DNA from 2 places in the Shewanella sp. SM23 genome. Region 1 is predicted to be linked to the other one. Evidence: riboswitches for the same ligand, from Rfam matches in the RefSeq annotation. Region 1 holds a riboswitch; the other holds the start of a gene.
The links. A riboswitch is a leader RNA that binds a small molecule or an ion and turns the genes downstream of it on or off. The one in region 1 is predicted to bind lysine.

Region 1 (12,805 bases):
CATACCAACCATTTCAGCAATTTGGCTCATGCCTGCCACCACAAAACGTGGCCAGTCGATCACAGGATTGAGTTTCTCTTCCGTCGTCCATAACTCGCGGTTTTCAATAAACAGCAAAGTATTAACGATTTCATTGGGGATCTTATCGTCGTCCTGATAAACCCGTTTAGGATAGGCAAATTCGTATAAATCGGTATTGCGGCAATCGAGCAGCGTCAACCCAGATTGGGCCTTTTCATGGTAAGGCGGAAAAAATCCAAGTTGAGCGTATTCCTGCAACGCTGGCGAAAACGCCACTTGTTGCGTTACCTGAAAATTCCGTTGCAATAACCTATCAATATACTGAGGTAACTTACTGTAGCCATGGCGCTCATCGAAAGGACCATAACTAGGATAAATAACCGCTTGGCTCGGTGAGCTTTCTAATTCATAGGTGAGCGTCTTAGCATATTGATTGATGAATTTTGCTTGATAAAACGAAGTTTTAACCTCAAGTCCAATCAGCAATGCAGCGCAGCAAATCAGAATGAAAAATAAGAACCAGACCCTGCCCTTTGATCTGGCTTTACGCGGCGGCTTAACCTTAGCTTTAGGCTCAGGTTGTGGTGGACGAGGACGATAATTTTCGAACTTCATCTCTGATGTGGAATTAGGCAAAACAGCTCCAAAAAAACACTAAAATATTCATCTTTCATGCAACTCAGCAAATCCGTTGCCACTCAGTAAAGCAAGATATCAAACTCATCTAGCCATTATCCGGCTCTATTAATTAGTCTTAGTACCCATTATGTTCCACACTTTATCAAACCTAACTTCACTGTAAAGAAGGGTGCCTGTGACCCACAACCGCCACTAATCAATACTAATGTTAAGCTGATAGTACATTTTGCCAAATATTAATTTGTTGATATCAAGGTATTTTCAGCGATTAAGGCAACAGACAGTATGACTTAAAAACAAAACGAGCTAATTTAAGTCGCATAAAAAGAATGAGTCGCTCAATAATTACACGCGATTAACGAAGCCTCATCCCACATATTCATGCGCATCCCAGATAAATTCACGAAAATGTTTGCGACAGACAGACTCGTAACTTTCGTTACCGCCAATCGCCACTTGCTCACCCTCGCGCATCACCTTGCCTTCACCATCAAGACGCACCACCATGTTAGCCTTACGCCCACAATGACAAATAGTCTTCAACTCAACTAATTTATCGGCCCAAGCTAATAAATAATGACTGCCGCTAAAAAGTTCGCCTTGAAAGTCCGTTCTTAGGCCATAGCAGAGTACAGGAATATCAATATTATCGACCACATGCGTCAGTTGCTTAACCTGTTCTTTACTCAAAAACTGACACTCATCCACCAGCACACAACTTAATGGCGTAGCTTGATGCACATCGCTAATCATTTGAGTTAAATCATCTTGGCTACTAAATACCTGTGCTTCGGTTTCAATGCCAATACGTGAGGCCACTTTACCTTTGCCATATCTGTCGTCTATGGAGGCTGTCATGACCAAAGTATTCATACCGCGTTCACGGTAGTTATAGGATGACTGTAATAGGGAAGTGGATTTACCCGCGTTCATTGCCGAATAATAAAAATACAATTGAGCCAAGACTTATACCCTTTAAAAACGTTAGCGCTTACGCGTCTGCTACCAGAGCCAAATTGAGCGCTAGTCTAACATTGCGCTTCACATCAGAACACTAGCAGCCGCTAAGCTTTTATCATGAAATTCTGCAATGACACCAACTTATCAATCATTTTAATCCCCAATCGCCTCCTGAAATATTTCTAGTCCACTTCATTTAATACTCTTCCCTGCAAAAAACATAAAAAACGCCCCGATGCCGTTCAATTGTTAATGAAAGCTTAACTGAAACTTAAATGTTGTTTCATAAGGAAAAATTAGTAAAAGTTAAATTTAAAAAGTGCGATCTACCTCCAAAGTAATAGGTATAAATGGGCTTGCGCTCAAAAAATAAACATAGCGTTAACAGTAATATTTCATTCGAGACAAAACGTGCTCAATTAAAAAAAGAAAAGTATTCGATAGCTTGCAAATTGAGACCAACGGTCAAAGCACTAATCTACCCTGCAAACTTTAGTGCTCCACTCCGTCCTTTATTCGCATATTGGATCAAATGGAGATTATGATGAGAATTTTCACCTCTAGAAAACTGGCATATTTAGTTGCCTTAGCACTAACTGGCGCCCTTGTTGGCTGTGGCGATGATGGTAAAGATGGTGTAGATGGAGCACCAGGAACGCCCGGTATCCCTGGAACACCTGGTGAACCTGGAACACCCGGTGAGCCTGGAACACCGCCCCCTGTCACCAGTTCTACTATGACTAACGTCAAAGTGATCAACTATAGCTTTGGCGAAGGCAGTATCACTTACGAATTTGAAATTACAGATGAAAACAATAACCTAATCAACGGACTGTTAAATGCTCAAGCCAAAGTGGCGGCACTAACAGATAAAGGCTTCATCACTAACCGCACCGAAGCTGATAAAAATGGTGTTGCAGATAACGTCCATATTGGCGGTGAAGCAACTCAAGCAACCGTCGGCGCTGAATTGACCGCTTTAGCTGATGGTCATTACCAATTTAAAGTGCCAATGAAAGGGGTTAATCCAAGCACTGAAGGTATCGTTTGGTTACGTGTCGGTGGTAATAATGGTATTGCGACCTCTAAACCTCTGGTCGTTAACAAACCTGAAGGCACCCATTCAACCACAACTGATAGTTGTTACTCTTGCCATATCGACTATTCAACAAGCCCTCGTCGTCATGCAAGCTATGTCGCTACCGGCATGGACAGCGAAGTCACCTTCGTGGAAGGCTGTTTAGTGTGTCACGGCTCAGTTAGCCGCGCAGTTGTCAATGCTGAAGGTTTCTCTACGGGTGGCTATGCGACAAACACCCTATCTAAAATTGGTCATATCAATCACCAAGATTTTACTAAAGACTTTTCAGTACAAAACTGTACATCTTGTCACGTTGAAGCACCTAAAAACATCAACGTAGCTGGACCCGGTTGTATTGATTGCCATGACAGTGGTGGCGTACCAGGGGCTATTATCCCAAGTAATGGTGCGGATCTGCGCATTATGCACGAAAGCAAAGCGGGTATAACCGAACGCCAAGCGATTCGCGCTAAGTATAAATTGAGTCTATCAACACCTGTTAAAGTAGATGATATTTCTACCAAGACAGACCACTATGCGCCAACAGGTGCTGCGGCTGCAGTAACCGCCCCAGGCTGGTGTACAACGCTGACAGTGAAAGACACCGATGGTAACGTCTTTAGCATTAAAGACAACTTTAACTATTCTAGCCCGCTAGTATATGACGCTAAGAAACCCGTAGTTTATGCGGGCGCTTATTTACATTCCTATGAAAATGGCAGCTTAGTGGGTCGCCCAGGTAACCGTACTAACTACTACTATGGTTACAACACTGACGGCACTAAAAATATCTGTCATTTACTGACAGATATCAGCGCAGTGAATGCTAACTATGTTTATTCTGCCCGCGTGACATTCAGTACCGCTGGTTGGATGGAATATGATGGCAATCAACGTTACCAAAGTAATGGTAGCCTAAGAGCGACAGGTTATGATGGTTCTATGGGTATATCCTTTACGGCTTACTCAGATGTCGTTAACCCTGTCACCACTCAAAAGGTCTCTGGCTTCGAACGTCGTGAGATAGCGAGTACTAACAGCTGTACTACTTGTCACAACGATGCCACTGCGTTCCACAAAAATGGTGCCTTCGATGAAGGTGGTAAAGCTTGTATCGCCTGCCATGACAACGGCATGGAACGTACTTCAGCAGCCTTAGGCGCAGGTTTTGGTCCTATGGTGCACAGCTGGCACTGGGGTAATGGCGCTAAAGTCGGTGAAGTTAAAGCTGATGGAACTCAAGCGCAAACCGCAAACGGTGCAGGCGCGATTGAAGCCTCTACTAGCTGCGTTGCCTGTCATGAAAAAGCGATTGATTTAAGCAAAGTGCCAAATCAATACATCGCTGAGCCAGGTAGCAAAATGACAAGCCCAGTCACCGCTAACTGTTATGCCTGCCACACTAGCGATTCAGCTAAGGCGCATATGGCAAGCAACGGTGGTGAAATCAGCATACCAAAGGTTGCTGACTGGTTTAAACAACCGACCTCTGAATCCTGTGCAGTATGTCATGACACAGGTAGAAGTTCTGGTATTGATAAATACCACAAGTTTACTCGCTAATTAATCATCTCATCATCGCGTGATTAAGAAGTAAGTAAAAAGCGGTACCTATTTTCCCTGCAAGGAAATAGCCAAAGGAGTCTCGCTAATGCGAGGCTCCTTTTTTTACTTATACATTACCCGATAACAAGCCATTTTCAGTCCTATTTAAGTTACTAACGTTACAGTCCTAAAAAACAACAATTCAAAGGAAGTCACTCAATTATGCATAAAAGTTTTATTGCCATCGCCATCGGCGCCACTCTCACCGCCGGATTCATGGCAGGTTGCAGCAGCACAGAAACTAAAGCACCTAACGTTATCTCGGTACCAACCCAAAATCCGCTGTTCCAAGCCAGTAATCTGCAATATCAAGCACCCGATTTTAGCCTCATCAAGAATGAGCACTTCGCGCCAGCCCTAGAGCAAGGCATGGCAGAGCAGTACCAAGAAATTCTCGCAATAGCCAATAATCCGGCAGCAGCAACCTTCGATAATACGATTGTGGCTATGGAGAAAAGTGGCGCCCTACTCAACCGCGCATCAAGCGTGTTTTATAATTTAGCAGGGTCAAATAGCAATCCAGAACTGCGTAAAATCCAAGGGGAAATGGCGCCCAAAATGGCGGCCCACTCAGATAATATCAACTTAAACCCAGCGCTATTTGCCCGTATCGAAGCCATCTATAACGACCGCACCAACTTAGGGTTAACCCCAGAAGCCGTACGTTTGGTTGAGGTATATCACCAACGCTTTATCATGGCTGGCGCTAAACTTACCGATGAACAAAAAGTTAAAATCCGCGCGTTAAATGAAGAACAATCAACACTAACGAATGAGTTCTCTCAGCGTTTATTACGCTTAACCAAAGAAATCGCCGTTGTGGTGGATTCAAAAAGTGAACTTGCTGGATTAACCGACGGTGAAATCACTTCGGCCGCGAACGATGCCAAAGCGGCCGGTCACGATGGCAAGTATCTGATTAACATCACCAACACCACTCGCCAACCTGTGTTGGCATCACTGGAAAACCGTGAGCTACGCCAGCGTATTTGGGAAGCCTCAGCGAACCGTGGCTTAACTGGTGAAAACGAAACTGCGTCACTCGTATCTCGTTTAGCGAAACTCAGAGCCGAGCGCGCAACACTATTAGGCTATGAAAACTGGGCAAGTTATCGATTAGCACCGCAAATGGCCAAAACACCCGAAGCGGTTTACAGCATGTTTGGTTCAATGGTGCCTGCGGTAGTTGCTAACACAGAGAAAGAAGCGGCCGACATTCAAGCCATGATCACTAAAACCGGTGGGAAATTTGAACTGGCACCGTGGGACTGGGAGTTTTACGCAGAAAAAGTCCGCCAAGAAAAATACGCCCTCGATGCAAATAGCATTCGCCCATACTTCGAATTTAACCGCGTTCTCGAAGACGGCGTATTCTACACACTCAAAGAACTCTATGGCGTCACCTTAAAACCACGCCCAGATTTACCGGTTTACCATCCCGATGTGAAAGCCTACGAAATGTTTGATGCCGATGGCTCAAGCATGGCCATTTTCTACGCCGACTATTTTGCCCGTGAAGGTAAACGTGGTGGCGCTTGGATGAGTTCGTTCGTCGGTCAATCCTTCCTCGAAGGCACTAAACCTGTGGTCGTCAACGTGATGAACATAAAGAAAGCGCCCGAAGGTCAACCCACATTCGTCAGCTATAACGAAGTCACCACTATGTTCCATGAAATGGGTCACGGCACCCACGGCATGTTCTCTAAAGTGACTTATCCAAGTCTGGCGGGTACCTCGGTTTCACGCGACTTTGTCGAATTTCCATCGACGTTTGAAGAAGATTGGGCAGCCCATCCAAAAGTGTTAGCGAACTACGCGAAACACTACGAAACGGGCAAACCCATTCCCGATGAACTGCTGCAAAAACTGCTGAAATCTGGCAGCTTCAACCAAGGCTTTGACACACTGGAATACATGGCCGCCGCATTAGTAGACATGGAATGGCATTCATTAAGCCCAGATACGCCGCAGCAAGATGTACCAACCTTTGAAGCCAATGCCCTGAAAAAGCACGGCTTAAACATCAGTGCCGTACCTCCGCGTTATAAGTCGACCTATTTTGCCCACGCCTTCCCCGGCGGTTACTCGGCAAGTTATTACGCTTATATGTGGAGTGAGATTTTAGCGGCGGATGCGTTTGCCTATGTGCAAACCCAAGGTGGGCTCAATCGTGAAATCGGCATGAAGTACCGCAAAACGATCCGTGAAGTGGGTAATAGCATAGCGCCAATGGACGCCTACAAAAACTTCCGCGGACAAGAACCAACCACGGAAGGCTTACTTAAACGCCGCGGTCTAGATCAAGCACGCTAAGCTAAGAGTTGGTAGCCTTAATGCGATAGGCTAAAGATAAAGACAAACTCAGCCTTAACCAAAAAAATCAGCCAGCATAATGCTGGCTGATTTATTTTGACTTATTTGACGTGAACGTTTGCAGTGAAAGGTTTCAATTAATGTCTAGCTAATTGCGCCTTTCGATTTGATTTTAAGTACGATAATACTGATCACAAATGCCACACTACAAGCCACTAAACCCGCGACAACAGACTCGGTAAATCCAAGTGCCACATAACCCACTAAGCTAATAAACGCCGCAATGAGTGCATAAGGTAGTTGAGTCACCACATGGTCGATGTGGTGGCAACTAGCACCCGTAGACGACAAGATAGTCGTGTCGGAAATTGGCGAGCAGTGATCGCCAAATACAGCCCCCGCCAGCACAGAGGCAAGCATAGGCAACATCATGCCAGTGTGGCTTCCCATCGCCATATCAGCAGCAATCGGCAACATGATCCCGAACGTACCCCAGCTAGTACCAGTTGAGAACGCGGTAATACCTGCTAGCACAAACATTAAGGCGGGTAAAAACGCGAACGGAATATTTCCTGTTGCTAAACTCGCCATAAACTTACCGGTTTCGAGTTGACCAATCACACCTGCGATTGTCCAAGCAAATAACAGGATGTAAATCGCCGGCAGCATAGAGCGAGCGCCCTGCACTATACCTTTGACTATCATCAATTTCTCAACGCCTTGCACTAAATTCAATATCAGCGAAACCGCTAGACCAATTAATGCACCAAAGAAAAGTGATGAACTGACATCGGTTTTCTCAAAAGCAGAAATAATATTAAATTCAATCCCTTCCGCCGCGAGTACTTGAGCGCCACTGTTAATCATGAAATAGAGGGTTGCAAATACCAACACGGTAATCGGCAGGAACAGACCTAAAATCTTACCGGTTTCGGCTTCAGGTAAATCCGCGTTCGCCCCAGGCGGTAATCCTTTAGACTCATCGTATAAATTACCACGTTGGGCATTGAGCTCATGCTCACGCATTGGCCCAACATCTAGTCCCATAAAGACAACAAAAAGTAATAATAACAAGGAGAAGATTGCGTAGAAGTTCATTGGGATCATTTGAATAAAAATACTCAAATGGCCAGTATCAGCAAAACCATGGGCCGTTAATATTCCACCAATAAGTGCAATAATATACGCGCCCCAACTTGATACTGGTGAAATAACGCACACAGGTGCCGCAGTAGAATCTAATAAATAAGCTAACTTAGCGCGGGAAATATAATAACGGTCGGTAACAGGTCTAGCGACCGAACCTACGACTAAGCTATTGAAATAGTCGTCAATAAAAACCACACACCCTAAAAACATGGTTAATAATTTAGCGTCACGTTTATTACGTATATGTAAACGAGCCCAATCGGCAAAAGCCCGCGCGCTGCCACTTACGGTAATTAACGCTGTGATCATTCCCAGTACAATTAAGAAACCGAGAATATATAAGTTCCACGAATTAAGGCCTTCGCCCGTCCAAAAAAGTCCTTTAACGCCATTAAATACAAATTCACCCGTCGCTACAGGTGAAAATTGATTGAGCAATAAAGCACCAATTAAAATACCTAACCCCAAAGAAAGCAGTACACGGCGAGTTAAGATCGCCAACACAATAGCCACCGCAGGCGGCAGCAAGGAAAGTGCCGAATCGGCATAATTCATAACAGTCATTGATTATTATCTTCGTTAAATACGAATGGAGGGCGACTGAACTGGTGGGGAAAGGCAATAGATACCCAAGGTCACCTGTCCTATCAGTAGCGCTCCATAGTAACTATTTCCAATATCCGTATCGGAAAATACTATGGCAGTGTTGCACCTATTAGGTACAACCCCAGCAGTTGATCGTGATAAATCGAACCACTTCGGCACCAAATCCTTTCGCAATCGATCAACGGAATCACCCTACTGATCACTACTAATATTTGGCGCGCCTCTACTTCTAAGAACGCCCGTACCCGAGCGTGAGGCACATAAAAACATAAGCGGCTTAGCAGATGCTAGCGCAAAGCCACTTAATGTGACCTAGATCACATTTTAAATCAACCGAGACTTGTGATCAGCTCAGGAACCGCCTCAAATAAGTCCGCAACTAAGCCATAATCGGCAACTTGGAAAATAGGCGCTTCCGCGTCTTTGTTGATAGCAACGATAACTTTTGCGTCTTTCATGCCCGCTAAATGTTGAATCGCGCCAGAAATCCCCACGGCAATATACAAGTTAGGCGCAACAATTTTTCCGGTTTGACCGACTTGTAAATCGTTAGGCACAAAGCCAGCGTCAACTGCCGCGCGTGATGCGCCAACCGCAGCACCAAGCTTGTCAGCAAGTTGTTCTAACATGCCGAAGTTTTCACCACTGCCCATACCACGGCCGCCAGAAACGATAATGCCAGCATTACCTAATTCTGGACGAGCTGATACCGTCAGGGATTGAGAAACAAACTGAGTTCTCGCTTCAAACACTTTATCGAGTGTCATCACAGCCGCGCTGTTACCTTCTGGTGCAGCATCAAACGCACTGGCGCGCACTGTCATCACTTTGATGGCATCATGACTTTGCACTGTCGCTAAGGCGTTACCCGCATACACAGGGCGCACAAAGGTGTCCGCACTGACGACGGTAATGACTTCTGAGATTTGCGCAACATCTAATAATGCCGCCACGCGCGGAAGCGTGTCCTTACCTAAGCTCGAAGCAGAAGCCAGAATGTGGCCATAGTTTGGCGCTAAGTCCACCAGCAATTTGGCAAAATTTTCCGCTAAATGCGCTTCATACACGCTGGCATCGGCAACAAGCACTTGGCTAACGCCTTGTAGTGCTTGTGCAGCTTGGACAACCGCGCCACATTGGTGACCCGCAACCAGTACATGCACTTCATCGCCAATGGCGCGGGCGGCAGTGACGATTTTTGCCGTATCGAGTTTCAGTGCGGCATTATCATGTTCAGCTAATACTAAAATGGCCATTTAGATCACCTTCGCTTCATTTTTTAACTTTTCAACTAGCTCAGCTACCGACGCTACCATGATGCCCGCTTTACGTTCTGCTGGCGGAGTGACCTTCACAACCGTTTGGTGACTTTTTAACGTCACGCCCAAGTCAGCCACTGTAAAGACTTCTAATGGCTTACGCTTAGCTTTCATAATGTTAGGCAGTGAAGCATAACGAGGTTCGTTCAAACGTAGATCGGCAGTCACGACTGCAGGTAACGGCATAAGTAAGGTTTGCATACCACCGTCAACTTCGCGAGCGACTTGCACAGATTGGCCTTCCAATTTGATTTCAGAAGCAAAGGTCGCCTGTGGCATATCCATCAGCGCTGCGAACATTTGGCCGGTTTGATTGTTATCGCCATCGATAGATTGCTTACCAAAAATCACCAGTTCAGCTTGTTCTTTGTCTTGTACCGCTTTGAGCAATTTGGCAATAGATACTGGCACCAGTTCTTCTTCAGTATCGATATGAATCGCACGGTCTGCGCCTAATGCGAGCGCTGTACGTAATTGTTCTTGCACGGCTTTATTACCAATACTGACAACAACCACTTCAGTAGCGCTACCCGCTTCTTTTAGACGAACCGCTTCTTCTACTGCGATTTCACAAAAAGGGTTCAACGCCATTTTTAGGTTTGCAGTGTCAACACTTGTATTGTCAGCTTTGACCCTGACCTTCACATTGGCATCAACAACGCGCTTAACGGGCACCAATACTTTCATAGGGTTTCCTTCCTACACTTTCATGTACATGGACAAAACATTGGTTAATACCAATGCAGGATAGAGCAACTTTACGTCCTGTTAACGTTAACGTCAACCAAAGTCAAACGCCTGTTTGCATTTTTTAATCCGCGCAACGGCTACTTTTTTGGACACTTATTTGAGTAAATAAGAAAAGTTCAAAATATAAATAATATTTAATTTACTTAAAACGCATAATTTTATTTGATTCGAGCTATATTAGTTTCTATCATTTAGGTGTTGTTCACCATTATCCTGTATTAAAAATTAGAGTGGGACGAAAATAGATATGAGCGAATTTTTAGAGATATTAACTCACGGCCGTCGTTTTAAAGCAGCAGTTAAAGAACTTAGCGTTGAAGAGTTACGTGATTTAGCCGACAAATTAGATAAAATTTTAGTAGAACGCGAGTCTATGGCTGAGGAAGAAGAACAAGCCATGGCAGCTCGTAATGCTAAGATTGAAGAAATCCGTCAACAAATGGAAGCCGTTGGTTTATCAATTGATGACTTAGGTGGCGTAGCTGTTAAAGCTGCTGCGAAGAAACGCGCTCCTCGTCCAGCTAAATACCAAATTGAAGTTGACGGTGAAATGGTTCAATGGACTGGCCAAGGCCGTATGCCTACCGTATTTAAGAACGAGATCAACAAAGGTCGTTCTATGGAAGATTTCTTAATCTAATCCAACCAAGTGTGATGGCGCTAATTGCCAACACCAGTTTGCATAAAAGCTCGCATTAGTTGCGAGCTTTTTTATATCCATCAATCGTTTCAAACTTAAACAACAGCCGTTAATTCTGCACCTCACTCCCGCTCAAATTACGTTACAATTCAGCCTTAGTATTTACATCTGCTTTCAGTTACTCTTTGTTCACCCTCACTCAATTGAATAAAATAATGCAGATAAACAATAAGATAATGATAAGCTGCAGCATAATCGCTAGCTTAGTATCACAAACAACATTTGCCCAGCTCAATACTGGAACAACATCCAGTAAACTCACTGCATTTACCCATGCTGAATTAATTATTGCCCCGGGAAAACGTTTAAGCGATGCCACTTTATTAATTGAAAATAATCGAATTAAAGCCATTATTGAGCACAACGACATTCCCGCTGGCGCATTTAGAATCGATTTGAGTGGTTATACAATTTATCCCGGATTTATCGATCCTTTTACCGATTATGGGATTGAATTCGAATATCCCAAACTTAAGCTCACTCGCCCCGTCTATGATATAAAGCGTATCGGTGGTAATGCGGAAAATGGTGCAATTCATTCTGAAAAAGAATGGTTTAATTACGTTTACCCCAATAAAGAACGCGCAAAAGAGTGGATTAATAATGGTTTCACCAGTGTGCAAAGTAGCAAACTCGACGGTATCTTCCGTGGGACGGGTGTCAGCCTTTCATTAGCGGACAAAACTGCTAATGAAGTGATTTATCGCGCCCGCAGTCAACCTTTTATGGCATTCGATAAAGGTTCGTCTGAACAAGATTATCCCTCATCATTAATGGGCAGCATTGCACTTATTAGGCAAACCTTTGCCGATGCAAATTGGTATAACCAAAATAAAAACAAACCTGTCAATGGCGCAATAAACAATCAAGTCGAATTTAATATCGCCTTTGAGCGTTTAGATAATTTAGCCGATAAGCAAATTATCTTTGAAACCAAAAATCTCAACGACCAATTACGTGCAGCCCATTTACTTAAAGAACATAAACTGCTAGCCAACCTACTTGGTAATGGTCAAGAATACTCACGCATCAATGAGTTAAAGGCGCTGAACTATCCGTTGATCTTGCCTTTAAACTATCCGCAGGCGCCCGATGTCGGCACAGATGACGCTGATCGTGAAGTATCACTGGCGGATTTAAGACAGTGGGAACGTGCACCAACCAACCCTGCAGCGGTAGCTAACGCGGGTATCCCCTTTGCGTTAACGCAGTTTGGGATTAAGACCGATGCCTTCTGGCCGCGCCTACGCCAGGCTATTGCCCAAGGTTTAAGTGAAGAAAACGCTCTCGCGGCACTCACCACCCAAGCCGCAGAGATGACAGGCACCGCGGACTTTACCGGTAAACTCGCGCCCGGTTATATGGCTGACTTTGTTATCACTAAAGGCAATATATTTAAAGATGGCCAAATCTACAGTGTTTGGTTGCAAGGTCAGGAGCAAAGTCTGCGCTCACTTCCCCAAGCACGATTACTGGGAGATTACCAATTAAGCCTCAATAACCTCACGCTAGATTTATCGCTACATGATGAAAGTAAAAGTGATAAACCCAACATCCAAGGCAATTTAAGCAGTGGCGAACAAAGAATCTCACTCACTCAACTTAAGTTAGATGATAACGGGAGATTGAGCTTTACTGCCGATTTGAGCGCCGCAGGCATTA
Region 2 (12,805 bases), on a different contig from region 1:
ACTTCGCTAGGGGCGTCTTGGAGAATCCAAGGAGGATAGGACGAGCAGTCCTCCTTGGTCGGGTGTGGGTTGAAGAACCACGACTTTGATTCACCTCGGCCGTTAGGCCGTAATTATTAATCGCGATTCACAGCGATAACTTTGTTCGCGAGACACCAAACAAATCATCACAATTGATTGAGGGTGAAGCCCCATGACGTTAAACTTCTCGGCCGTAAGGCCGCAATTACTCCGGCGGTAAAGCCGTATAAAACCCAAATGTCGCATTCTGCGACAAAAAAGCCACTGTGGTCAGTGGCTTTCATCATAAAAATCAAAATCTAAGCGATTCGGCTTACTCTATATTTGGTTCTTCGCTGTAATCGATACCATGATAGCTCAGGCAAGCGTCGACTTCGTTGCTGCTGCCTAGGATGACAGCAACACGTTGGTGAATTTGTGTTGGTTGAATATCCAAAATGGTTTCATAACCCGTTGAGGCTTTACCGCCAGCTTGCTCGACTAAGAAAGCCATTGGATTGGCTTCGTACATCAAGCGCAGTTTGTACGGTTTTTTAGGATCTTTATTGTCGGTTGGGTAAGTGAAAATACCACCGCGAGATAGCACGCGGTGTACATCGCCGACCATGGCCGCAATCCAGCGCATGTTGAATGATTTTTCGCGTGGGCCAATTTTACCGAGCAGTAAATCGGCAATATAGGTCTGCATTGGCGCTTCCCAAAAACGCTGGTTCGACATGTTAATGGCAAATTCGGCTGTGTCTGGGCTAATGCTCATGGCGGCATTCGTCAGTAAAAACTCATTGGTTTCTGGGTGCAAAGTAAAGAGTTGCACGCCTTGGCCTGTGGTTAATGCCAGCATGGTCGATGGACCATAAAGTACATAACCTGCGGCTAATTGCGCACGGCCAGATTGTAAAAAGCTGGTTTCAGTCAGCTCGCCAGCAGGGGCGGGCAGGACGGAGAAAATGGTGCCGACTAATGAGTTAATATCGATATTAGATGAGCCATCAAGTGGATCGAAACACACCAGATATTGACCATTTTGGCTGACTTCAACCACATGATCTTCTTCTTCCGACGCCAAACCGCGCACTGTACCGTCAGCTTTTAAAGCATCTTTAAGCATATCGTTGGTGATGATATCCAGTTTTTTCTGGGTTTCACCTTGGACGTTTTCTTGCTCAGTCGCGCCTAACACGCCCGCAAGTGCACCGTGGCGAACGGCATGGCTAATGGCTTTTGAGGTGTCGGCTAAGGTTAAAATCAAGTGAGAGAGGGAGTCGTTCACTGCCTGTGAGGTCAGGTGCTGGGCCAGAGTCTGCATGTTATGTCCTTTAGAGGTTCAACAATGAGGTCAATTTCGTTATTTGCCGCGAATGATAACTCAGTTAGTCGACAATTTCAGTGATGTTGCTGATGCTTTTAGCGAATATTAGGGCTTTTTGGGATTATTTGGATTGGGCTTGGCGCAAGGGCCTAATTTGTATCGGCATATTGCATGCTATTTCTATTTAGGGTTTGCCTCTGGCACAATGTCGGCTTGTTTTTAATCGCTGACATCTTAGGCGATTATGCTCCCAAGGAATAATAATGATTAAAAATAGGTTAACTTGGTTCCCTGTGTGCTCACTTAAGGTGCGCGCCGTTCCCCTACTGATAGCGAGCCAAATGGCCATGATTTCGACAGCTATGTTTTCAATTACCCCAGCTTTTGCAATGGAAGGCGGCAAACTGCCACTGACGATTGAGCGAATGAATGCCTCGCCCGCATTAGCGGGCACCAGTCCTCGAGGTTTGAAATTGTCACCCGATGGTCAGCGCGTCACTTATCTTGCGGGCCGTAAAGACAATCAAAACTTTTATGATCTCTGGCAGATGGATGTAAAGACGGGCAAATCTAGCCTATTGCTCAATGCCGATAAGTTGGCAAGCAATGAATTATCCGATGAAGAAAAGGCCCGCCGCGAACGCCAACGTATTTATGGCGAAGGCATTATGGAGTACTTCTGGGCCGATGATAGCCAAGCGCTATTAATTCCGGCTGCTGGTAATCTGTATTATTTTTCATTAGTGGATAACAGAGTCAGCCAACTTCCCATTGGCGAAGGGTTTGCCACAGATGCGCGCCTATCACCCAAGGGACATTTTGTGTCTTTCGTGCGGGATCAAAATCTGTATGTGTTAGATCTGGCGACCAAAAAACTCCAAGCTATGACAACCGATGGCGGCGGGGCGATTAAGAATGCCATGGCCGAGTTTGTCGCTCAGGAGGAAATGGATCGCATGACGGGTTATTGGTGGGCGCCCGATGAATCGGCCATCGCATTTACTCGTATTGATGAGTCCGGTGTCGAGCAAGTAACCCGTAACGAAATCTATGCTGACGGTATTAAACTTACTGAGCAGCGCTATCCCTATGCCGGCAAAAACAATGTCGACATCGCCCTCGGTGTGGTCACGTTAAAAGATAAGGCTATCAATTGGGTGAAGTTGCGCGAAGATCATAGCGAAGAGAATAGTGCAGACAAGAGCAAAGATATTTACCTGCCGCGGGTCGATTGGTTGCCCGATAGCAAACATTTGTCGTTCCAGTGGCAGAGCCGCGATCAACATCAGCTAGATTTGCAACTGGTGGCGTTAGATTCACTGGCTAAGCCAAAAACCTTAGTGAAAGAACGCAGTAACGCTTGGGTGAACCTTAATAACGATCTGCACTTTTTAAAACAGCAATCGGCTTTTATTTGGGCATCTGAGCGTGACGGCTTTAATCATCTGTATCTTTTTGACTTAAAAGGCAAACTTAAAACGCAATTGACTCAGGGCGAGTGGGCTGTCGATGCGTTGGAATACATAGATGAAACCGCTGGTTGGGTATATTTCACTGGCCGCAAAGATACGCCAATCGAGAAACAACTTTATCGCGTGCCTTTAGCGGGTGGCAAGGTTGAGCGGGTAAGCAAGCAAGCGGGCATGCACGATCCTGTGTTTGCCGACAATCAAAGTGTGTATCTGGATTATTTCAATAGCTTATCTCAGCCACCGCAAATCAGTTTACACGGTGACAAGGGCCAGCAACTGGCTTGGGTTGAGCAAAATGAAGTCAAGCAAGGCCATCCTTTATATGACTATGCGGGTCTGTGGCAACTCCCTGAATTTGGTGAACTGAAAGCCGAAGATGGCCAAGTGTTACAAACCCGTTTATTCAAACCTGTGCCGTTTGATGCGAGCAAGAAATACCCCGTCGTTGTGCGGGTTTACGGTGGGCCGCACGCCCAGTTAGTGACCAACAGTTGGAGCGAGCAGGACTACTTTACCCAGTATCTTGTGCAACAAGGGTACGTAGTATTCCAATTAGATAACCGCGGCAGCGCCCACAGGGGCACAAAGTTTGAGCAAGTGATTTATCGTCACTTGGGCGAAGTTGAAGTCAAGGATCAAAAAGTGGGAGTGGACTATTTACGGAGTCTGCCATTTGTCGATGCCGATAATGTAGCAATTTACGGCCACAGCTACGGTGGTTACATGGCCTTGATGAGTCTATTTAAGGCGCCAGATTACTTTAAAGCCGCGATTTCTGGCGCACCTGTAACCGACTGGCGCTTGTATGACACCCATTATACTGAGCGTTACTTAGCCCATCCTGAGGGGAATGAAAAAGGTTATGAAGCCAGCAGTGTGTTCCCTTATGTGAAAAACTATCAAGCGGGTTTGTTGATGTATCACGGCATGGCCGATGATAACGTCTTGTTTGAAAACAGCACTCGGGTTTATAAGGCGTTGCAGGATGAGGGCAAACTGTTCCAGATGATCGATTATCCTGGATCTAAACATTCGATGCGTGGCGAGAAAGTGCGTAATCACTTATATCGCTCACTGGCCGATTTCCTCGATAGGCAGTTGAAAAACGCCAAATAGCAGGCATAAAAAAAACCAGATCCTAGGATCTGGTTTTTTGTGAATCGATTCTTATCAAACCAATTAATGCGGATGTCGCTTAGCGGGCGATTAGCCTTCTAAGTTACCGCAAAAACGATAGCCTTCACCGTGAATAGTCGCGATGATTTCTGGCGTATCTGGCAAGCTTTCGAAATGCTTACGGATACGACGGATAGTCACGTCTACAGTACGATCGTGTGGCTTAAGTTCACGGCCAGTCATTTTCATCAGTAGATCGGCACGAGTCAAAATTTTGCCTGGGTTTTCAACAAAGTGCAGCATAGCGCGGAACTCGCTACGTGGCAGTTTGTAAGATTCACCCTGTGGGCTCACTAATGAACGGCTGTTGATCTCTAAGCTCCAATCATTGAAGCGGTAGTATTCTACTGAGCTCTTTTCTTCGACTTCAGCGCCAGCGCTGTTGACACGAGTCAGAAGGTTACGAGCACGAATCGTTAATTCACGTGGGTTGAACGGCTTGGTAATATAATCGTCCGCGCCAATTTCAAGTCCAAGAATTTTGTCGACTTCGTTGTCACGACCTGTCAGGAAGATAAGACCGATGTTGTTGATTTCACGTAGTTCACGTGCCAACAATAGACCATTCTTACCTGGCAAGTTAATGTCCATAACGACCAAGTTAATTTTGTTTTCCTGCATAGCCTTATGCATTTCTGCGCCATCATTGGCCTCAGTTACCACATACCCTTCTGCCTCGAAAATACTTCTCAGCGTGTTACGGGTAACGGCTTCATCTTCAACGATCAGAATGTGCGGATTTTGCATATTATTTACCTAAATTTTAATCAGTTTATACTAACCAATAAGAGCAACTTACTTCGGGCTCTTATATTCATAAAAGCGTTGATACTTCCTTGAACTGCTTTGTGCTCAAAAGGAAAATCTTTACGGTGACATCTATATCTGGATGTAGATTAAGTGCACGTTTAAGTGTAATACGAGAAAACGTAATCAGTACCAACTTCGATAAGCAATAGTTAGAATAAGTTCCTTAACTATTGTTTTTTTAAATGTTTAAAAGACAAATCAAATGTAGAACAGATTTTAAACAGATGCCCGGTCAGTTCACGTTACTTTAAGCGATATATGTAACAAACTGTATTGAACGATAAGCATCTTGCTCAATCTGTTTCAACTCACCAGTACGTACATTGTACTCGTTTTAGTCATTTGTTAACAAATGAAATGTTAACAAATTTTAGGTGAGCAGGGGTTTTTACCATGATATTTACTTTAGCTATTGATTAGTATAACTAATGTATTTCTTATTCCTGTGAGCCAGTTCACGCCTCTTTGGATTTTACAATCACTCTGCTACACTAGCTTGGGTTCATTTTTCGACTAGACTACCAATGGACAATACGACTCAAAATTTGTGGCAATGTTACCAAGCGCCGTTGTTTTTGCTGACTCAAGCATTATCCTGTGATTTTTCCTTTGCTGTTATTACCGCTCATAATCCCGCTTCAAAGCTTCTCTCTCCTAGCCAAAACCGTTTACTCGATCGCCAACTTCTCCGTGAAATTGAATTACTCGGTAGCCCTTATCGTGCTTTAGTGGGCGCAGCACCGGATTTATCCCACATGGAAAAAAGTTGGGCCGTGTTTATCGATAGAACGATGGCATTGCAATTGGGTAAGAAATTTAATCAATATGCGATTTATGTTGTCGAACAAGGGGATGTGAGCTTAGTGCCTTGCACCTTGGATGGACATGATGAAGTGTGTTTAGGTAAATTTAGAGATTATGTGCAGCTGGTATACGAGCTACCCGATTTGAACACTTAGTTGTTTTCAAAAGATTTTATTTAAATTGTTCATTTGTTATGAAATTAGCATTGACTTCATTAGGGGTTTATTGCTACTTTTTTCGTCCCTTTCCTAGGAAAGGAACAGAAGAGGAGCGTTAACTAGGTAGTCGGTCAGAGGAGCACAAACTCCAGCGATGACTGATGAGGGAGATTAACGCCGAGGCATAGATATGGTTGCTGCATGTTTATGTCGGTCGCTCAGGCTGAATCCTGACGATTGTCACCTGTAATTGGTGGAGAGCTTCTGGTGACGATTGCTGTTTCCCTTCTTTTGGGGTGCGTTATCATTGAGCACCAGGCTCTTCGAACGAAGTCAGTTCGGAGTGTGATCATGTTAGTTATTCAATATCTTATTCAATCTGCATTTATTTGTTGCCCTACGTGTTTCACGGAGGTGCGCTAATGTCCCTCGTTGTTGCAAAATTTGGTGGCACCTCAGTCGCCGACTATAACGCTATGAATCGCTGTGCCGATATAGTGTTAGCTAATCCTCATTGTCGTTTAGTCGTGGTCAGCGCTTCGAGCGGCGTGACGAATCTACTAGTGGAATTGACCCAAGAATCGATCAACGACGATGGCCGATTACAGCGATTAAAACAAATTGCCCAAATTCAATATGCGATTTTAGATAAGCTCGGTCGTCCTAACGATGTGGCCGCCGCATTAGATAAATTATTGAGTCGTATGTCGGTATTGAGTGAAGCGCTTGCATCACAACGCAGCAAAGCGACCATGGATGAGTTGTTGTCCCTCGGTGAGCAATGTTCTTCAGCGTTGTTTTCGGCGGTGATCCGTGAGAAAGGTGTCAACTCAAGTGCCTTTGATGTGCGCCGAGTGTTACGTACTGACAGCCACTTTGGCCGCGCCGAACCTCAGGTCGAGCAGATTGCGACTCTAGCTCGTGATTATCTACAGCCACTGTTAGCGGAACAAGTGATTGTCACGCAAGGCTTTATCGGTGCCGATGACGCCGGTCAAACGACCACGTTAGGTCGCGGCGGTAGTGATTATTCTGCTGCGTTGTTAGCCGAAGCGCTACGCGCCTCAGCGGTCGAAATTTGGACCGATGTCGCTGGGATTTATACAACCGATCCGCGCCTTGCGCCCAATGCTTTTCCGATTGCCGAGATCAGTTTCAATGAAGCCGCCGAGATGGCGACCTTTGGTGCCAAGGTATTGCATCCTGCGACTATTCTTCCTGCCGTTCGTCAGCAAATTCAAGTGTTTGTGGGTTCAAGTAAAGAGCCTGAAAAAGGCGGGACTTGGATCCGTCATCAAGTGGAAGATGCGCCCGTATTCCGTGCTGTGGCTTTGCGCCGCGATCAAACCCTGTTAAATCTTCACAGCTTGCAAATGCTGCATGCGCAGGGCTTTTTAGCGGAAACCTTTGCGACATTAGCGCGACATAAGATCAGTGTGGATTTGATTACCACATCAGAAGTGAATGTGTCTCTAACCCTCGATAAAACCGGTTCAGATTCAAGTGGTCAAGGTCTGTTGAGTGAGGCATTGCTGCAAGAATTATCACAGCATTGTCGTGTGCGAGTTGAAGATGGATTGGCCTTAGTGGCGATTATCGGTAATCGTATTGCGACGACGCCGGGTATTTGTCGCCGTGTATTTGAAGTGTTAGAACCACACAATGTTCGGATGATTTGCCAAGGTGCCAGCCCACATAATCTGTGTGTGTTAGTGGCCGAATCGGAAGCGGCGCAAGTGGTTAAATCGCTGCATCAAAATCTGTTCGAAGGCGTTTAGTATGTTGCCGACAACATCGTCTCTGCAAATCGGGGAGCTTGCCGCAGGGCAAGCACTTACTTTGCCTATCTACCATTTCAAACCGAGTGACGATAAGGCGACTGGCCCCAAAGTGTATATTCAGGCCAATGTCCACGGTGCTGAAGTTCAAGGTAATGCGGTGATTTATCAGTTGATGAAGCAGCTTGAACACTGTGACATCCGCGGCGAAATCACCTTAGTGCCATTGGCCAATCCACTCGGGATCAACCAAAAAAGTGGTGAGTTTACCCTTGGCCGATTTGATCCTATTACAGGCGCGAACTGGAATCGTGAGTATTTGAATCATGCAATCGATTTGCCGACTTGGTATGGGGAACATGCCAAGCTGAGTGATAGCGAACTGATCCAAGCCTATCGCAGTACTTTGGTTGAAGCTTGTCAGCAAAAATTGCGTCATGAATGGGGCATTACTACTGGCCATCGGCTCGCGGTTAATCTGCAGATTATGGCCCACAGCGCGGATATAGTGCTCGATCTACATACAGGTCCTAAATCCTGTAAGCACTTGTATTGTCCTGAATATGACTTAGCTGCTGCGCAGTTTTTGTCGATCCCTTATACGCTCATTATCCCCAATGCCTTTGGTGGCGCCATGGATGAGGCGGCGTTTTGTCCTTGGTGGCAATTGAGTGATTTTGCAAAATCTCAAGGGCGCGATTTAGGGGTTGCAGTGTCAGCGTTAACCTTAGAATTGGCGAGTCAAGAGCGTGTCTGTCTTGAGGATGCGTTGGTTGATGCTCAAGGGATTTTGGCGTATTTAAGCCACCGAGGCGTAATAGCTGAAACCGTTGCGCCTGCTAAAATGTCGCGCTTTGGTTGTTACCTTAAAGACTATAAAAAGTATCACGCGCCAAGTTCTGGCTTAGTGGAATACCTTGCACCTGTGGGTGAGCCATTGGCTGCGGGGCAGCCCTTAGTGAATTTGCTGCGAATGGATTTATACGGTACGGCGGATGAGCTAAAAACGGTCAGTTTGCCGCAGGACTGCGTGCCGATTTTGCACTTTGCTTCGGCGTCAGTGCACCAAGGAACTGAGCTTTATAAAGTGATGACCAATGTGTTTGAGTTGCCAACGACATAATCGCCCGCTTAGAGCATAAGCATTAGCTCATAACATTCAGCTTATAAGAATGAACGAAAACAACGCCAATCCTAATTGATTGGCTTTGTTGTGTTAAGGTGGCTATAACCACTTAAATCGATAAAACAGCGCCATTTGCAGGGCGACGAGTGAGATTAATATGCCGCAGAAGGTGGCGAAGGCCCAAGTGTTGTCCGCGCCCGGTATCCCGCCAATATTGACCCCAAGTAAGCCTGTTAAAAAGCCCAACGGTAAGAAGATTGCTGACACTAAGGATAAGAAGTATAAGCGTTTGTTGAGTTGCTCCGACTGCTGACTGAGTAATTCTTCTTGAGTCACATTGGCTCTATCGCGCAGGGCATCGAGATCTTCAATGGTGCGGATAAGTTTATCGTTTGTTTCCCTTAGCTTGAGTCGCTCAGTATCTTTAAATAGGCTGAATTGCTCGGAAATCATTTTCGAGAATGCTTCGCGCTGTGGGGCTAAATAGCGGCGAATGGCTACAGTTTGACGGCGCAGTTCGGCGATATCGGTACGTAAATCTTTCACATTGCCTGAGACGACTAGTTCTTCTAAATCAGAGAGCTGTTCTTCCAATTTATCAATAAACTCGACTTTACGATTGGTCAGTCGCTCGCAGATTGCGACGATAAAGTCCCCCGTAGTTGTAGGCCCATTTCCCTCAAGGATCAACTCGGCGACATCTTTGACCGACTGTAACTCGCGATCGCAGGTGGAAATGATCCGCTGTTTATCGGCATAGATACGCACAGCCACCATGTCTTCGGGAGCAGAATTGGGGTTGAGGTTAACGCCGCGTAATGCGAGTAATATGCCTTCACCTGTAATCACAGCGCGGGGACGAGTGTCTTGGGCGAGTAGGGCATCACTTTCGACCTTAGGCAGACCGCTATTGAGTATCCAGTGGCGTGCCTTTTTATTGCGATAGCGAAGGTGTAACCAGAGTAGGCCATCCTGAGGATCCCATTTTTCGATCTGTTCTAGGCTCAAGGTGGAACCCGCTTGGGCGCCGCTGAGCACTAAACTGTAGATAAACCCTTCGTGCATATCGCATTCCATTTAACTTTCAAAATCATCCAAACAAACTAACTGATTTTGTCATGAAAATGAAGTCAGTACTTATGCTTAACGACATGAGAAAAACGTAAATTGACATAAATTTGATGTGCTGAGGGATGCAAGCAACTTAGCCAAGGATAGGTTAAAATTAGCATTAGTAGGCTTAGATCAAAGAGACAATAAAATGGAATACGAATTTCGGCGTAACAGTTTAACTGGCACTTTTTTGGCTAGCTTTAGCATGGATCATGAAGTGCTTGGGCAATGGTTTACGGAAGAATTAGGGACTGAGTTAGCTAAAATTCAGCAAGTGTTGGGTGTGATAAAAGAAATTCAAGCCGATAAACGAGGTTCATGGCGTCTTGTTGGTAATGATTTTACCTTAGAGTTAGAGCGTGAACAGGCCCGAGTCTTTGCCAATGCCTTAGGTTTTGAGCAAGAATATGAATTGGAAGAGGCTATGTCACTCTATGATGCTGAGTCAGAAGCTTATTGTGGCCTAGAGGATTTTGAGCTGGCGCTATTGAGTTGGCAGCAATTTATTGAGAAAGGTTTGTAATCATTTATTTAATCTCTATTTGATAAAAACATAAAGGCAATCATGGGATTGCCTTTATTGTTTTCGCGATACCAAGCTCATTTTCGTATCTTTAATTATTAAGGTAGCGCACCGCCATTTCGGTTCTCGATTTAGCATTGGCTTTACGCAGTAGGTTTTTCACGTGCACTTTAACTGTGCCCTCACTAATGTGTAAATGCTCTGAAATCATGCGATTACTTAAGCCTTCCGCCAGTTGCTGTAGAATTTGCAGCTCCCTTGGGGTTAGGCTCGAAATCCATTCTTGTTCATCGGTCGCATCTTTAAGTTCGTAAAGGTATTCTTCGACTTCATCGCTGATCACCCTGTGGCCAAGCATGGCATTTTTGAGTTTTTCGAGCAGCAAATCTGGCTCAGTATCTTTGAGCAAATAGCCGTCGGCTCCAGCACGAAGTAAACGGATAACATCCTGTTTTGCATCGGAAACGGTGAGAATTACTATGCGTGAGGTAACACCTTCTTGGCGCATGGCGTTGAGGGTATCTAGGCCTGTCATGCCTTTCATATTCAGATCGAGCAATATGATGTCGGGTTCATCGGTGACCACTGCGGTTAATGCGTCTAAACCACTACCGGCTTCGCCAAATAGGCTGAAGTCAGGATCTGAAGCGATGAGCTGGCAGATGCCTTTGCGCAAGAGGGGATGGTCATCGACCACCAGTACGGAATAAGGTTTACCCATTTGAAGGCTCCTGTTGAGATGGGAAAATAAGCGTCACTCTAGTGCCACTTGACCCTTTGCTGTGGTGCACAAGGTTTAATGGGCTGTTAGGTTTGAGTGCGTCGTCTTGTGCATTGCATCCTTGCTCAGTCGTGGTTGTCATAGCAGGTTTAAATTTCTTTAAATCATTGTCGCTGAACACGACTTTACCTGAAAGCTTACTGGCTCGTTCATGCATTATACCTATGCCAAAATGTTGATCTCGTTCTTTTAAATGTCCAATACCTATGCCGTTATCACAAACATCAATATTGACCATACCCTCGTCATCCTTATAGCAATGGATGTTAATGAGGCTGGCCTCAGCGTGTTTGATGGCGTTTAACGTCGCTTCTCGCGTGATCTGCAGTATGTGGATGTGTTGCTTTGCCTCTAGCCATTGTGGCGCAAGTTTATAGTCTAAGGTTATCTTTATATTCGTCTTTGTCCTGAGTTGCTCAAGCATAGCCTCTAAAGCACTTTTTAGATCGGGTTCTTTAATTGTGAGCCTAAAGGTGGATAGTAACTCCCTGAGCTGCACGTAGGCAGTGCTTACACCTTCGTTGATTTCGGTTAGCTGCGCCTCAACGATTGGACTGCGGCAACTGCAATCTAAGTTTTTGCGTAATAAGCTAATTTGGATTTTTAGGAAAGATAGCACTTGACCTAAAGAGTCGTGCAGCTCTCGGGCAATTACGCCACGTTCCTCCATTAGCGCCAGTTGCTGTCTTTGCTCTGTGGCATTGTGGATCACGATTGAGCGCGTCAGCATAATTGCGAAATTGTTAAACAAGGCGATATTGGGTGTTTGAGCGGCAATTAACTCTAAATAGCCTAAATTAGCCTGCTCAAATTGCAGTGGAAAACGGGTGCTCTCTTGAGTCATATCTGGCCAGCCGCCATCGGCCTCAATCACTTCAAGCTCTTGCTCGGGATACTGGATAATGAGTCTTAGGTAGTCGAGTGATTCATAGCCTTTTAACTGATTCAGCGCCGCCTTGAGCGCCTTATAATCGAGTTTATTCGCGTTTAATGTCAGTAGGTTATCATATAAGAATGCCAGCTCGTTGTTGGCCCTTGTCAGCGCTAAGGTTTTTTCTGCTACCTGCGATTCTAAGTTGCCATAAAGCGTCGCGAGTTCCTTCGCCGTTTTTTGTAGGGCATGGGTCAGCGCTGTAAGTTCAATGTATTCGGTCTCGGGCATTTCAATTTCAAAATTACCTTTAGAAATGGTATTCGCCGACTCCATCAGTTTTTGCAGTGGGATCACCACTTTCTTCTTTGTAAAACGCACGGCCACAAAAGCGATAATGAGCATGACGCCTAAGCCTAATATTTGGCTGGCGGCAAGGAGCCTGAGTTTAAAGGCGGCGTAGTGCTCCATCTCTAGCACCAGTAAATCTATGGTATCAACAAAGTCCTTCAGTGAGGCGACATAATCGCGGGAGTTTTCTTGTTCTATGTAGTGTTTCATCACCAGCCATTTATCGATGACAAGCTGATATTGAGCGGCAATTTCTGGCGGACTAAACCAACTTTCCGAGGGCTTTAACGTGTCGGAATAGAGCGTATTTTCGAATTCGGTGATTTTATCCTGCGCAGCATCGCTGCCTGAGTTGGCGTAAAACATTAACCGATAGCTTTGCATCCTCAGCGACCCTGAGGCATTAATCGCCTTGGCGTCGCCTAAGCTGTAGGACAAATTGATGATAGCAAAAGTCGATAAACTACTAGAGAGCAGAATAAGTACTAACATTAATCCTAAGATTTTTGAGG

Region 2: linked by a shared signal. The riboswitch ahead of lysC (lysine-sensitive aspartokinase 3) and the one ahead of L5L98_RS05800 (Na+/H+ antiporter NhaC family protein) in region 1 are both predicted to bind lysine.

What each region holds. Positions count from the first base shown of each region.
Region 1 is NZ_JAKKRM010000003.1:232,499-245,303, forward strand. Features, by position in the region: gene L5L98_RS05780 (transglycosylase domain-containing protein) at 1-657, opposite strand, end outside; gene L5L98_RS05785 (thymidine kinase) at 1,027-1,623, opposite strand; gene L5L98_RS05790 (multiheme c-type cytochrome) at 2,165-4,264, shown strand; gene L5L98_RS05795 (M3 family metallopeptidase) at 4,469-6,619, shown strand; gene L5L98_RS05800 (Na+/H+ antiporter NhaC family protein) at 6,764-8,332, opposite strand; lysine riboswitch at 8,412-8,608, opposite strand; gene L5L98_RS05805 (electron transfer flavoprotein subunit alpha/FixB family protein) at 8,704-9,630, opposite strand; gene L5L98_RS05810 (electron transfer flavoprotein subunit beta/FixA family protein) at 9,631-10,380, opposite strand; gene L5L98_RS05815 (H-NS family nucleoid-associated regulatory protein) at 10,691-11,083, shown strand; gene L5L98_RS05820 (amidohydrolase family protein) at 11,299-12,805, shown strand, end outside.
Region 2 is NZ_JAKKRM010000004.1:222,086-234,890, reverse strand. Features, by position in the region: gene L5L98_RS07525 (class 1 fructose-bisphosphatase) at 335-1,327, opposite strand; gene L5L98_RS07520 (S9 family peptidase) at 1,594-3,918, shown strand; gene arcA (two-component system response regulator ArcA) at 4,009-4,725, opposite strand; gene L5L98_RS07510 (DUF3293 domain-containing protein) at 5,313-5,747, shown strand; lysine riboswitch at 5,848-6,022, shown strand; gene lysC (lysine-sensitive aspartokinase 3) at 6,173-7,528, shown strand; gene L5L98_RS07500 (succinylglutamate desuccinylase/aspartoacylase family protein) at 7,530-8,651, shown strand; gene L5L98_RS07495 (zinc transporter ZntB) at 8,754-9,719, opposite strand; gene L5L98_RS07490 (YacL family protein) at 9,916-10,290, shown strand; gene L5L98_RS07485 (response regulator) at 10,382-11,011, opposite strand; gene narQ (nitrate/nitrite two-component system sensor histidine kinase NarQ) at 11,004-12,805, opposite strand, start outside.